3 regions of the Halonatronomonas betaini genome follow, and region 2 is predicted to be linked to each of the others. Evidence: riboswitches for the same ligand, from Rfam matches in the RefSeq annotation. Region 2 holds a riboswitch; each other region holds the start of a gene.

Region 1 (5,068 bases), on a different contig from region 2:
TTCAGTCACCTCATCAGATTCAATCAGGTCTTCAAAATCATCGATCTCATTTCCATCTCTATCAACAAATCTAAATCCACCATCAAGTTCATCAGCTGATTCCAGTCTAATATAAATCTCCTCTTCCAGGCTATATCTGGTAGCAGATGGCCAGCGAACAAATCCAAGATTATTGACAGCAAAACCAACTTCCCACTCAGGATTTGGACTACCCCAGAATCCAAAATCCATTGCCAGACCCTGTCCTAAACCATCATCAGCAGGAGTTGTATAATCAAACTGCATTCTACCATCAACCTCAATACTTGTCTCATCAGTAAACTCGAGATTAGCGTTTCCAGTCAAACCACCATCAACATTGGCAAGACCTAATAGGTGATGAACACCAAATCCAACATAAAATGACTCCCAGTCAGCAATCATCTCATCAAGCTGCTCAGATCCAATCTGCTCGGATATATCTTCATAAGCAAAGCCCCTGGCATATCCAGTATCAACAACAGCTCTGGCATTAAACCTGGTATTATCCAGCCTCAAATCAATCGATGGCTCATCATCAGTCGCCATTCCTTCTAAGATAAACTCAAAGACCTCTTTATCAATAGTGGCTGCAGCATAAGATTTCAATCCAGTTCGCAAGCCCCAATCATTCCGGCCAAAGGCCAGACCAGAATTCAACTCAGCCCCAACACCTAAACCATTATCACTAATAGATTCTAAAATATTTCGTTTCCTGGAATCATCAAGATAAGCATTTAAATTATCAAAGACCTGATTAAAAGTCCAGGCATTATTGAAAGCTCCACCATAAAATGGATTCAACTGCAGAGCATAATCATAATCAGTCAAACTCAACATCGCCGGATTCCTGTCAATATTATCTGTCTCCCCAGGAAAGAGGGAGACCGGTGAATTTGCACTAACTGACACAGAAGCAACCAACATAATCGCTATAACTAAAACAACTAATTTTTTCATCTCTGTCTACCCCCTTAATCCTGAGAATTAACTCTGACTGTCACATTCGACCACATCTTCAATTCAATTCTATCATTCGTTGAAAATCTCACCGGTTCATCTTCATCTATAGGTATCTTTATTCTAAAGCCAATATAAATTGGGCTCTCTTCAGTTAAGGCCTCAATAAAGTCTTCATCAAGTTCTTGCTGATAACGATATCTCTGATTATCTTTTTTAAGATTAATCAATCCAGAACTATAAATGCCCTCATTTCCATCATCATAAAAATCATCTTTATCAACTTCATCTCCCCTGATAAAGATTTCAATCTCACCACTCAATGGCAACTCATTAACTATCTCCTGAACAATCTCTACCGATCTCAAATTATTACTTAAAGCATCCCTGGTATCTTCATCCAGATCAAATTCTTCAGGTTCAGCCCTATAAATAAAATTATCCAGGTTCTCATCTGCCACAAATTCAAACTCCAGATAAAAATTCATTTTTGCATTGGCTTTAATTTCATTATCCCCTGGATATATTATAAATTTATCATCCTCATTAATAGCTTTTATTCCATCAATTTTAATAGTTAATTTCTCTGGCTGATCATCACTATCAAAAATAAGATCAAATAAATCATCAATTTTACCTTCTGGCAGCTCACTAACTTCTCCAGCTTTTAACTTAAAATCATCCACCTCAACTTCTTCTCCATCCACATCAAATACAAAACCATCAAGTTCAAAGCCTAAACCGTCAATATCTGAAGTCAATTCAATCAAAAACTCAAGCCCACCTGCAGAAGGTTTAATGTAATCGCTAAAATCATCAATATCAAGATCAGTTAAATCAATTTCCTCACTAAATAGTTTGTCATTACCATTTGATTCAATCTCATCATTAATTAATTTAATTGCGTCCTCCGCTTTAACCTCCCAGGCCAAATTAGCAGGATTAATCCCAATTTCAAAATCATTTAAATCGCCAGGAAGAGTTCCACTAAATTCAATTTTACTATCAGACAACTCCTGTAATGTCATGCCAGCAAGGTTTATTTCACCATCTTTATTAGTTTCTCTATCATCAATAACAAGCTTAATATCTTCAAAAGTCAAATCAGAATCTATTATTTCAAATATTAATTTACTATCTTCTTTAAAAACAATATCTTCTGCATCGATTACATCAGAATCAAAAGCAAAATCATATTCTAAATTAAAATCTTCAATTCTAATATCCCACTCAAGATCCTCATCAACCCTTAAACTAACTGAATAATCTCCATCTTTATCGCCTTCTAACTCCACAATAGTAAAGATGATTTCTATTTCAATCTCATTATTATCGTCAGCAAATTTATCTTTATCTATGCTAACTCCATCAAAACTAAAAGTTCTACCATCGATCCGATCTAATTTCTCTCCTGCAAACTCAATCTTCACACCATCATCTGATAACTCAAATTCCTCTGGTATCTCAACAACTATACTTCCATCAGTAAATTCAAGATATTCAAAACCATCGATATTAGTCAATTCACTTACATCAATTTTTTCAGTTTCATCAACCTTAAATTCAGAGTTTAAATTATCCAGTGAGCTAGCATCAGCATTACTCTCTAAATTTATATTATCAAAACTTACATCATCCAGGTTAAATTCAACACCATCTAACTCAGGCTCAAACTCAACAGGTTCAAACTTAAAATCATCAATATTGATCTTTTCATTTATAATTTCTCTATCATCTTCCTCTAATAGGCTAATTTTAAAATTCCCATCTTCATCAGTATCTAAATCCTCATCAAACTCCTTAGCCAGTTCCTCCCCAACATCAACATTTGTCGCCGGCAACAACGGAATCGAAAGATCCAGATCCCATGAAGGCCCGGTTGCATTTTCAACCTCATCAAGCCCACTCTGCCAGTTATCACAGCCAGTTAATCCAACAACTAAGATAAGTACAAAAACCAGCAACATCGTCTTCTTAAACTTCATCATTTTCACTCCTCTTTATGTTTTTTTGATTAAGCTAAATATATTTCTGCAAATTTTTAAATAAAACTTACATATTATAAACTCCTTCTATATTTATTGTATAATACCTTTTTACTATGTTTTTAAAAAATAAAAGTTACTGTAAAATAGCTACAGTAACTAATAAAATCTAAAACTCATCGCAGCCTGGCAATCATCGATAAACCATCTTTAGACCCATAGCTTTGCGCCATTACCTTTCAGTAATTTTGCCAAAATATTTAGTTCTATGCCCTGTTATTAATATTCGCCGTCATCATTAAATATCCTGCAAAAACATAAGAAAAAATACCTATTTAAAGTATTTTACTGATTATTTTTTATCACTAATAAAATTCAGTCCACCCCTACAAACCCTTCAAAGATTTCATCCAATCTATACACTTAAAAGTCTTCTCCGTCACAATAAACCTTTCACCTTCAATATCATCCTCAATGTAACCATTTTCTATAAAAGGACTCATTAAACTCTTTAAATAAGCCAGTTGAATATCCCAGCAATCATCAAAAACTTCTATTATATATTTTTCGAAAGTTGAAATATCATAACCATCAAAGGCTTCAAACCAGAGTTCAAATATCCTTTCCATCTCTTCTTTTTCACTATCAGTAACTGAATCTTTTTCTAATAAACTAACTAAAAAATCATCAACATACAAGACAGAATTTTTATATGAGTAACCCTCAGTCATAAATAGTTCCTCAGGATAATAATCGTTAGAAAATAAAAAATTAATAAAACAAGTTTTAATTATAGTCGACAGCCAGTTAAAATCTTTCTCTGGCAAAGCACTCAAAGATTCATCATCACAATCCATCTCTTCCAGATACATCAGACCACCTGCCTGCTCACACTCAATCCCCCGCAGGTAATTATCTGTCATCAAAATTAAATAACCATCTGACATCGCAATTTTCAAAAATTCATCTCTGGCAACCCTATTGTTCATCATATCCTTAACTTCTTTATCTCTCATCGATATTGACCCATTATCAACCATCTCTATAAACTTATCTTCAACAAATCGCATCAATTCATTTTTCTCCATATAAAATATATTATTCATCTTAATCACCTCTTAATTTTATTAATTAACTAACTATTACTCTCCATATACTCCTGCCTAACCCCCCATTCGCAACCTCAATATCATTCAAAATTTTTACGCCATAATATATTTTTCATAATTAGCAATAATTTCAAACTACCACCCTATTATATTAGATCGTGAATTATTTTGCAACTATTAATTAAACTTTTTACCAGTTGAATAAATATACAAAAACTCCTCTCCAGACCCCCTCCACACCCGACTCTTACCAAGTCCTATCTCTTTGCATATTTCACAAAGTTTTTATACATTAAATATACATGTAAAATGAATATTATGCATTAAAATCTCAATATATGAGACAAAAAAAGCCGGCAGCCCACCAGGGCCACCAGCCATTATTAAAACAATATTATATTTAAACTCAAATTCTTATTCAACCAACTAATTCATATAGCTTACTGAGTTATCAACTCAAGAGGTACTGGAACAAATTCATCAACCTCTTCGCCATCAAGAAGTTGAACTGCCATCTCAATTGTTAATCTTCCCATTTCATGAGGCTGCTGAGCTATTGTTGCAGCTAAAGTACCTTCTTCAATAGCTGTTAAAGCATCGCCAATAGCGTCAAAACCAACAACCATAATCTCATCAGTTAAACCGGCGGCATCGATTGCCTCAATTGCACCAAGGGCCATCTCATCATTATGGGCAAATACAGCATCAATATTCTCATGAGCCTCAAGTAAATCTTCCATAACACTCATACCCTGAGCTCTATTAAAATCGGCAGGCTGACGGGCAATTATTTCAATACCTTCAATTTCATCCATAACTTCATTAAAACCTTCGCCTCTTTCTCTAGCGGCTGAAGTTCCTGGAATACCTTCAAGTTCAATAACTCTACCTTCATTATTTAGCATCTCAGCCATATATTCGGCTGCCATTCGGCCACCTTCAACATTATCAGATGCAATATGAACTGCTACATCAGTTTCAGCGCCTCTATCAACA
Region 2 (5,068 bases):
TTAAAGCCTTCCCTGTTTTTATAAGATTCACTTAATAATTTATATTTTTCATTTGTTTTTATTACATTGTAATTTAAATCTACATACCTGATTGCTTCAGTGGATAAATTTAGAATCTTATCTAGCATATTTTTAGTAGATTTAAGTTCTTTTTGGGCTTTCTTTTTCTCTGTAATATCATGTTTAATTGCAATATATTTAACTGTTTCATCTTTCCAATTTTTTATAGGTGAAATTGAAGTTTCTTCCCAAAAAAACTCTCCATCTTTTTTGCGATTATAAATTTCACCATGCCACTTTTCTCCTGAAGAAACAGTCTCCCAGAGATCAGTATAAAAATTATCTGTATGATATCCTGACTTTAATACCCTTGGATTTCTACCAATAATTTCTTCAGGCTTATAACCAGTAAGTTCAATAAAACCTGGATTTACATATTCAATTTCTCCACTGGTATCAGTTATTAAAATTGTTTCTGGACTCTGCTCAATTGTTTGATTTAATTTTAGGGCTTCGTTTTTATAATTAAATAGTGATAGATAATTTTTAATCTTTCTTACAATCAATTCAATACTAAATGATTTATAAATCAAATCTATAGCTCCTAAATTTAAGCATTCAATGCCTTTATCCTGGTTTGCATAATCAGCAATAAATATTAATGGTATATCTTTAATACTGTTAATTTCATTAATTTTTTCGCACAGGGAAAGACTGTCAATATCAGGTAAATTTAAATCTGCTAATATTAAATCTGGATTAATTCTTTTTGTTAAGGAAACAGCTTCTCGTCCTGATTTTGCGCTGATAATTAAATATTCGTCCCCCATTAATTCCTTTATGCTATGATATAAAGTTTTTTCTGCATCAACTATTAAAATAGTAACTATATTTTTCCCCATTGTATAACCCCTTAAAAACTAAAATTAATTAAATGAAAAATTGAATGAAAATAAGTTAATTTCTTGAATCTAAAAGAAAGCTAATAATAAGATTATTCACTTCTTCTGATGCTGTAACCATAGGCATATGATGATTATCTGCAATAATTTCAAGATTGGAGTTAAGAAGTTGATCATCAAGTTTTCTAGCATCATCAACTGAAACCCAACTATCATCTGCCCCCCAGATTAATAAAATATTAGTTTCTAGCTGATCAAGATTATCTAGTTCATCAGAACTGCTTCTTACTAAATCAATCCAGGCCCTGGCAGTTCCTTCAATTTCCAGGGGCTCCAGATATTTTGACAGTTCTTCTTCAGAAACTTCTCTGCCATAAGCAGATTTTAAAGCTCGATTAATAGCAAAGGGCTGATGTATAATATTCCGAATAGCAAATTCAAATAAATGATTGAAAGGAGTCTGTTCAATTAAATTACCAAATAAATTAGGTGGAGAATTAAAGACTGCTCCAGCAACAAAGACTAATGCCTCAACATCCTCATTTCTATTAAATGTCATTTCAGCAATAGGTTTGGCCCCCATAGAATGACCTACTAAAATCCAGGGGGTGTTGTCATTAAATAATTCAGAATCTAAATAATCCAGGAGACCCCATAGCCAGTCTGCTCTATTTTTTGCAGTATGATCCAGACCTGGCTGCCTATCACTAAAACCAAAGGCAGGAAGGTCTACTGTGATTACAGTAAAACCGTTTTCACTTAATGGTCCAGTATTTTCACGCCAGCAATAGGTTGAACCCCCCATGCCATGGACCATTAAAATCTTTCCTAGTGATTGATCTGTTCTAGCTTTATCAATTCTGTAATGCAAACTTATTCCATCTACTTCAATAAAGTGACTATTATCAAAAGGAGTTTTATTTTCAACTGAATAAGCTTTTGTAATTTGACTACTTAAAACCAGGACCACTATTATTATAATAATCATAAAAATTGAAATTACATGTCTTTTACACGGGATTTTAATAATCAAGCTAATCACCCCAGAATAATACTAGTTTTAAATCTATAATAATTATTATATCATAAAAAATAATCCTTTGAATATTAAATAATTCAAAGGAATAGAGCTGCAGGATTAGAACTGCTTTATATTTAGCAGTATTTTATCTGAATTAGATTTATGACCAGGTTTTAGTCCCCTCAAATTCTAAGATTAATTCAGATATATAATTATAAATTTTATTATACAGCTTTAAAATTCTCTTCATTTTAATCACCTCAAAAAATATTAACCACGGCATCAAAAATTGCCGTGGTTTAAAGTATGCAACCTGGCAATCTTTATAAAAGACCCATAGCTTTGCGTCCCTGCCTCGCAGCAGGTTTGCCCAGTTATTTAATTTTATATTATTTGCTACTAAAGAACTAATTCTAGATAGAATCAAAAACTCCTGCAAAAACTTCAAACTTTTTTAGTTAATTTAATAATAAATTATATAAATCTTTGCCAGCTACATTTTTGAATTTACCAGATTCAAGATGCCAGTATTGAGCATTATCAGTATAATCATTTATATGCCTGACCAGATGAGGATGACATGTTAATACAAATATCTGATGGCTGTTACCTAACCTGGATAGAATCTGAACTGTGTTTATTAAATGGCTTCTATCAAAATTAACCAGAGAATCATCAAGAATTACCGGTAAAGCTGACTTAATTTCTTTAATTCTGCTTAAGCGAACAGCAAGAAATAACTGCTCCTTTGTTCCTCTACTTAAAATATTTACAGTCTCCTGCTCTCTTCCACTGGCAAGTCTGGTCTTAAAGTCATTTTCTTTAAGGTCGGCTGGAGGATTTATTTCCTGATATTCACCGGCAGTCATCTCTGATAATAGATCTGCTGCTGGCTGTAATAGTTCCTCTCTGGCTCTCTTGATTACACGGGCTTGAACTTCTTTAAATATAAAAGAAGCTGTTCTATTAATTGCATATCTTTCTGCAAGCTTTTTTAATTTACTCTGATTATTGTCAATCGTAGCATGGGCCTCTTCTATTTTAGCTGGTGAGGCCAGCTCTTTTTTTGTATCCTTTAAGCTCTGAAGCCTGTCTTCTTTCATCTTTTTATTCTTTGCAATTAAATCAAGTTCTTCCTTTAAATTTTTATAAACAGTTTCGACTTCTTCAATGGAGGTAAAAGAGTTATAATGTCTCTGAAAAAGTTCAATTAAAGTGTCGGTTTCATTTGCAAGTGGTGAATCTATAAAAGAATCTTTAATATGATCAGCTGAACTAATTTTAGCTACTAACTGGTTGGTTAACTGGTCTAGCTGATTTTGTTTTTCCCGATATTCCAGAAACTTATTGGATTTTTTAATAAAATCCTGCAAAAATTCTACAGGATCTCTATCTGATGAAAAATCTGAAAACTTATCACTTATATCAGATTTAGCTGTTTCTCTACCCTGCCAGGCATCATTAAGATTTCGAGCATAATTAAGATACTCTAAAGCTTTATCCAGTGCTGAAAATAATTCTTCTGACCTTAAAATAAGCCTGTCCTCTGCTGGCAGGATTAATGCTGAATCAGTTAGCTTTGAATTAAGTTGAACCAGTAAGTTTCTCAATTCGTCTAATTCCCTGACGATTTTTTCTTTCTTATTTTGAATCTCTTCTCTGGTATTTAGCCATCTATCATAACTATTATTAATATCTCTTAAACCATTAAAATAATCCTTAATAAGCTCAGGACTTGCAGAGTTTTCTAAACCTAAAATTTCCTGATAATGGTTTAATTCTTTTTCAGCAGAATTCTTTTTGGCTTTTATAGCTTCAATCTCATCTTCAAGCAAAGAAAGCTTATGTTGTATATCTTCAAGCTCTTTATCAAGGTTTTCTTTTTTATCCTGTAGAACTATTTCTTTCTGATGTTTACCATGATAATATAAATAACTTAATAATAATCCACCACCACCAATGACTATAGCAGCAATAATATTAAAAAAAGCAGAAGAAGCTCCAGCTCCAATTGAGATAAAACCGATTAATAAGGAGTTTTTAAATATTCTTTCTGGATTGCCATCTTTTATACTTGAAAGTTCTTCATTTAACCTGGTAAGCCTGCTTTCTAAATCATGTTTCTCATCAAGACTGGTTTCTAAATTATCTCTACAGGCTTTAAAATCAGCTATATTGTTAAGTAATTTCCTCCGCTCAATCTGGTCGTTTCTAATAGATAAGATACTATTAAAATCTTCCTCCCATTCCTGATTAAACTCTACTGCTTCAGCTTTAATATTCTTTAGCTCATTTTGATTTCTCTCTTTTTGTTGAATGAAATTATCAATTTTTTCTTTAAGCCCTGAAATATTTTTTTGATAATTTTCTAAATCTGAACTTTTATTTAATAAGCTGTTTTTTATTGTTTCAGGATTTTGAGAGCTAACTCTACTTTTAAATATACTCTTTTCTTGCTGATATTTTTCATTTTTTGATATAAAATCATCCAGTAGATTTCTTGCAGTTGATTTCTTATTCTCACTATATTTTGCCTGATTAAGCTCTGCGCCTGAATGGTTTTCCAGCTGCTGCCTTAAGTTCAGTATTTTTGAAAATTCATGATAATTGTTCTTTAAGAGATCTATTCTGATTCGTTTCTTTTCTAAACTACTTAAATCATTATTCAAGTCATCTATTGTATCTTTAAGATTATCAATCTCTTCTTCAGTTTTGATATACTTTTTTACCTGCTTTAAAGCTTCATTCTTTTTCTTTTCTGCCTCTGCAATGTTTTCCTGGTAGGGTTTAAATTCTCCAACACTGGCCCGGCCAGTTGTTCTCCCAATATTATAAGCTTTATTATCAAAATGACTAATTGCCTGGGGTAATTCAACTATCTTAGAAAGTCCTGCCCCTAATAAAATAGATTGGAGTCTATCTTTATCACCTTTGCCTGAAAGTCCGGCAGGCTCTTTAGTTAATTCATCAAGGCTTATTGTAAAAATTTGATGATATGTAAAGCGATCAAGATTGTTATAAAGCTGGCCAGGAGTTTCTGGTCCTGATTCTGGCCCCTGATTATTTAAAGATATTAAAACAGGATCGGCATAACCTTTAAGTTTCAACTGATACTCTAAATTATCTTCAGTTTCAATATCAGCCT
Region 3 (5,068 bases), 150 kb from region 2:
TTATTACTCAACTTTATTTGCTCCATAACTTAACTTTCAGCCAAAATTTCAGCCTAAACCCGCTCCTTTTCCAGCATTATATCAAGTATCTCCCTGTCAGTGCTATCCATCCCTGGACTATTCAGCCTGGCCAGATTATCAAGCAGATCCTCCATATTATCAGCCAGCATCCCCTCAGATGGGCTCAGTCCAATCCCCCGGCTGGCCAGCACAGCTGATTGCACAGCCCAGTGTGAAGATAACGCCACCTTATAGGCACAGCCTGTCTTGGCCCCATCACAGACAATTCCAGTCAGTACCCCGTATAAATTCAAACCGGCCTGAAAAATATCCTTTTTGCTGCCACCCAGGAGATAGACAATTCCGCCACTTGCCCCAAAGGCCGAAGCAACTCCAGCCCCGCACATGGCCGACAGCACGCCAAGTCTGGCTTTAACATAGACAGATATCAATATCGCCAGGGCCAGAGCTCTGATCAACTCTTCTTCGCTCTTTTCTAAAGCCTCAGCTGCTCCAATCATCGTCAGGAAGGCAGTTATCCCCTGATTGCCACTCCCAGCCAGTGACATCGCCGGCTGAGAACTCCCGGTCATCCTGGCCTCAGATGCCGCCGATGCCAGCAGTGACGGATACTGCAACAGCTTGCATTCCTTCGAATCAAGTTTCAGCATCGATCTAATAGTGGCTGCCATCCCTGCCGATTTCTCCATGCCTTCATCGGCCAGCCTCTTTGATATCTCAATGCCTTCCCTTAATATTCCTAATTCGTCAACATCTATATTTTCAGCAAACTTAATAAAATCCTCAAGCTCATAATTCTCCACTGGCTGCCTCTTTCTCTTAACAGCATCCACCGGCTCAACCTTAAAATCCCCGATCTCATCGTTATGTTCAACAGCCTCAACAGCTGTATAATAATCTAAAATCACCAGCCGCAACCTCTCCACACCACTATCCATACCAGCATCCCTGCCCGCACCGCCACTAACAGTCAGCTCAAGATCTATCAGCAGCCGATTAATATCCCGATCAATCTCAACCTCAAAAAGTCCGGCCTTCACTAACTTCCTGGCTTCATCGATATCTCTATCCCTAAGATCACTTAAAACCTCCAGGTTCCGCTCAGAATCACCAGCCAGATATCCCAGCGCTGCTGCCATCGTCACCCCGCAGTCAGTCGTACCAGGTATTGTCACCCTGGCCGCATTCTTATATAAATTAGCATTAACAGTAATCTTTATCTTCTCTAGCTTACCAGCATTAACACCCTCACCAGTGCCATCAATTTTTCCAGAATTACCAGCGTTGCCAGTTCCACCAATTCTCCTTGTTAACTCCTGTCTCGCTCTGGCAGCAGCAAAGGCTACCGAAACCGGATCAGTACAACCCTGGGCCGGCATTAAAGCTTCCTCAATAATACTTTTTAACTCATCCATCATCTCCATATTCCATTTCCACCCCTGTATTAATTGCTTCATCTTTTAGTTGATTGTCTTTAATCATCCCGCTATTTTCAACCATTGCCACAAATTCATCGACTAGTTTCCCGTCAAACTGTATACCCCGGTAATTCTTTAACTCCTCCAGGGCATCCTCCGGATCTCTAGCAGGTTTATATGGTCTGCCAGATATCATCACATCAAAGGCATCTGCAATCGCTATTATCCTTGAATATAAAGGGATCTCTTCACCCTCAAGACCATCAGGATACCCCTGGCCATTCCACCATTCATGATGGGCCAGTATATTTTCAGCCACATCATCATAATCCCTGAGAGAATTAATTATTCTACTTCCGTATTCAGGATGCTTTCTGATCTCTTTCCAGTCATCCTTATCCAGTCTCTCTTCTTTAAAAATCAGATCATCTGGCAGCATATGCAGCCCGATATCATGAAATTTCGCCAGAAAATCAAGATCCTCCCTGGCCTCATCACACAGGCCAATCCTTTCAGCCAGTCCTATAGCCAGCTCCCTTACATTATTCAGATGCTCTCTGGTTTCAAAGCTGTTTTCTTTAAGCTCTTCCAGCATATGCTTTACAAGATGCTCACCGCTATTTTCACCATCCAGGGCCTTATCACAATACATATCCTTATCAGCCTCTTCTAAAACACTATTTATCTCCGTCTCACTATCAGATTTTACTGAAATCCCAATAGCCACCGAGATCGGATCCCCATTCTCATATGAAAGCAAGCAGTTACTTTTTATCCGCCTGTATAAAAGTTTAGCTGCATCATAATCAGTATTCGGCATCAGGATAACAAACTCATCTCCAGCCCATCTCGCCAGTATATCCTCCTGACGGATTGAGTTCTTTAATATATTTGCAACCTTCTTAAGATGTTCATCCCCGGCTTTATGGCCATAGGTATCATTAATTACCTTAAGCCCATTAACATCAATCATTACTATCGCCAGAGGCATCTGTCTTCCTGTATCAAGCCTTTTTAGCTCTTCCTCAAAAAATCGCCTGTTATACAATTCAGTCAGACTATCCCGGTATAACAGATAATTAATATCCTTTTCCCTCTTTAAAATCTCAGTAATATCCTGCGCAAATAAAAACCCATACTCCTGCCCATTATAGTTTAGATGTTTACAATTTATTTCAACCGGCAATTTCTTTTCCTGTTTAGTCTCCAGAGTAAGCCTGAATGTTAAAGGACCCTGATAATCCATATCCCGCAGGCAGTCCATATAAAGCTCTTCCCCGCTCTCACTTACTAAATACTCGAACTCTTCCCCGATTAATTCCTCTTTTTCATATCCTAATAAATCCGATGCATATTTGTTAATATCAATTATTGTACTGGTCTCATCAAATAAAAAAGTCATCAAATTGGCATTCTCTATTCCAAATTGGGTCAGCCGATAATTAGCCATATATTCCAGATATTTATCCCTTAAAAGCCCAATCCCCAGACTGAGAGCAATCGCAAAGGCTATATGCACAGAAGTATTTAAAAACGATGTAACTCCAAATCTATTTATCGAAATAATACTTGCAACAATTATTAAAATAGCTGCTGGTATAACACCTTTAAACCCAGCAGTAAATCCAATTATTACAGCATAAAGAAGAAGAATAAGCCCTAAAATACTTAATTCAGCATAAAAAGCCAGAATAAATAATAATAGGCCTGGTATCAAATAACATAATACTCTGGCCCCAATCCTCATCTTTCCTATTTTAATGGCTTTTTCCCAGAGGTCAGTAAACATTTTTACTCCTCCTTCATAAACTCACCAAAAACTCTGCAAAAACTTTTTAAAATAAAAAGTTATCAGTAAATCTATTATATCATATATAAGATTCAAAATCTCATGGTATTTTACTCATTAAAAAAATAATTAGTAAAATTTTATTATAATTTTTGGCAATAAAAACTATGCAAAACTTATTTTTTATGATATAATTGATAAAAGTGAAAAAATTATTTTCTCTACCCGAAAAAGGCTACTCTTTCCGAAAGGAAAGATTCGCAAAGTCTGTGAACCTGTGACTATCCATGTTATGGTTGCCAGATTGCCGAAGTGGAGGATAGGATTATACCTGTCGCCTCCTGGGTTTGACAGGTTATTTTTATTTCCTCCCTTAAAGGGTATCCTGCTGAAAAGTAGCTCACAAATTTAAAGGAGGAAAAAAATGCTTAAAAAAGCAACCGTATTACTTATCGTGTTCACCCTTATCGTCTCTTTCTCAATGACATCCTTCGCCTCAAATTCTAATGACATAGTCCAGTTTGAAAATGGAGAAAGAGTAATTTACAATCCAGCAGAACCAGAAGCCAATGGATATTCAGGTTCAGGCAATGGCCATGGCCCTAATAATCCACTATATGTAGCTGGAGAATAAAAAACAAAAAAAAATCATTAATGATTTAAGGTTTATCGCTTTTAGCGATAAACCTATCTTATTACTCAATATTTTCTCTCTGATATTCCTTTTCAGCCTTATAAAAGGCATCAACGACCTCAGGTGAAAACTGTCCACCTTTACATTCTTCTAACTCCTTTAATGCCTCTTCCCGGCTAAGCCTATCCTGGTATGGTCGTTCATTGGTCATGGCATCATAAGCATCTACAACAGTTAATATTTGAGCTTCAATCATTATTTCGTCACCCTTTAATCCCTGGGGATAACCTTTACCATCATATCTCTCATGATGTTGATGTACTATTTCTGCAACATCTTTATAATGACCTTCTTTTAAATATTTTAATATTATGTTTTTGCCTTTTACGCAATGGGTCTTCATCTCCTGCCATTCTTCATCATTTAAACTCCCTGGTTTATTTAATATCTCTGAATCAATCTCAATTTTACCAGTATCATGTAAAAATGAAGCATAACTTAAATTAAACAACTGTTTATCTCTTAAACCTAACAATTCAGCAGTCTTTAATGAGAGCCAGTGCAATCTAGTACAATGTTCCTTAGTCTCTAGATCCTTATTTAAAACCTTCTCATTTAAAGCAATTAATTCATTAAATCTCTTTTCAGCATTATTAAAAACTGGAGAATTAGTAAATATTAATAACTCTGTTTTTTCTAGTGTTTTAAAATATGTCTCATCTACTTCACCATTTACTGATATGAAATTACCTTTTGTTAAAATTTCTTCACTATCTTTGCTTTTTACCTTGCCATCTAATAGAAAATAAAATTCAAAAGCATCATCTTCTGTCTTAATCATAAATATTCTATCTTCAACAATTTCTTGATGAATAACTTCCAAATCTTCATTCTGAGCAATCAAAGATAAACTTGTTGTTTTTCTTTCAATTTTATCTAAATAGTCACTTTCATCTCCAATAACTAAAGAAAGTGGAAAACCTATATCATCAAATTTATTCATTATTATTAATCAACCTCCACCAGACATAATTTAAATCAACTATATATTAAGTTACATATATAATCGATTTTTCCTGCTTTTCTGTCGTTTTTAAGCATTTAGCAGGAGTCCAGCAGCAAAAATTATATAAACTTCTTCCTCCTGTATAAACTGGCTTCAGATAATTCATCTATTCCAATCGTCTCAATCCCGGCAAGGTCAGC

Evidence for each region. A riboswitch is a leader RNA that binds a small molecule or an ion and turns the genes downstream of it on or off. The one in region 2 is predicted to bind cyclic di-GMP.
Region 1: another riboswitch for cyclic di-GMP. It lies ahead of I0Q91_RS07745 (hypothetical protein); the one in region 2 lies ahead of I0Q91_RS07315 (alpha/beta fold hydrolase).
Region 3: another riboswitch for cyclic di-GMP. It lies ahead of I0Q91_RS06595 (hypothetical protein); the one in region 2 lies ahead of I0Q91_RS07315 (alpha/beta fold hydrolase).

The regions. Positions count from the first base shown of each region.
Region 1 is NZ_JADPIE010000004.1:45,886-50,953, reverse strand. Features, by position in the region: gene I0Q91_RS07750 (DUF5723 family protein) at 1-978, opposite strand, end outside; gene I0Q91_RS07745 (hypothetical protein) at 993-2,966, opposite strand; cyclic di-GMP riboswitch class I at 3,141-3,226, opposite strand; gene I0Q91_RS07740 (hypothetical protein) at 3,350-4,069, opposite strand; gene I0Q91_RS07735 (D-ribose ABC transporter substrate-binding protein) at 4,513-5,068, opposite strand, start outside.
Region 2 is NZ_JADPIE010000003.1:383,133-388,200, forward strand. Features, by position in the region: gene I0Q91_RS07310 (PAS domain S-box protein) at 1-902, opposite strand, end outside; gene I0Q91_RS07315 (alpha/beta fold hydrolase) at 958-1,935, opposite strand; cyclic di-GMP riboswitch class I at 2,228-2,304, opposite strand; gene I0Q91_RS07320 (ATP-binding protein) at 2,382-5,068, opposite strand, start outside.
Region 3 is NZ_JADPIE010000003.1:235,108-240,175, forward strand. Features, by position in the region: gene I0Q91_RS06585 (L-cysteine desulfidase family protein) at 54-1,445, opposite strand; gene I0Q91_RS06590 (sensor domain-containing diguanylate cyclase/phosphohydrolase) at 1,429-3,228, opposite strand; cyclic di-GMP riboswitch class I at 3,452-3,540, shown strand; gene I0Q91_RS06595 (hypothetical protein) at 3,653-3,862, shown strand; gene I0Q91_RS06600 (HD-GYP domain-containing protein) at 3,924-4,865, opposite strand; gene I0Q91_RS06605 (YifB family Mg chelatase-like AAA ATPase) at 4,988-5,068, opposite strand, start outside.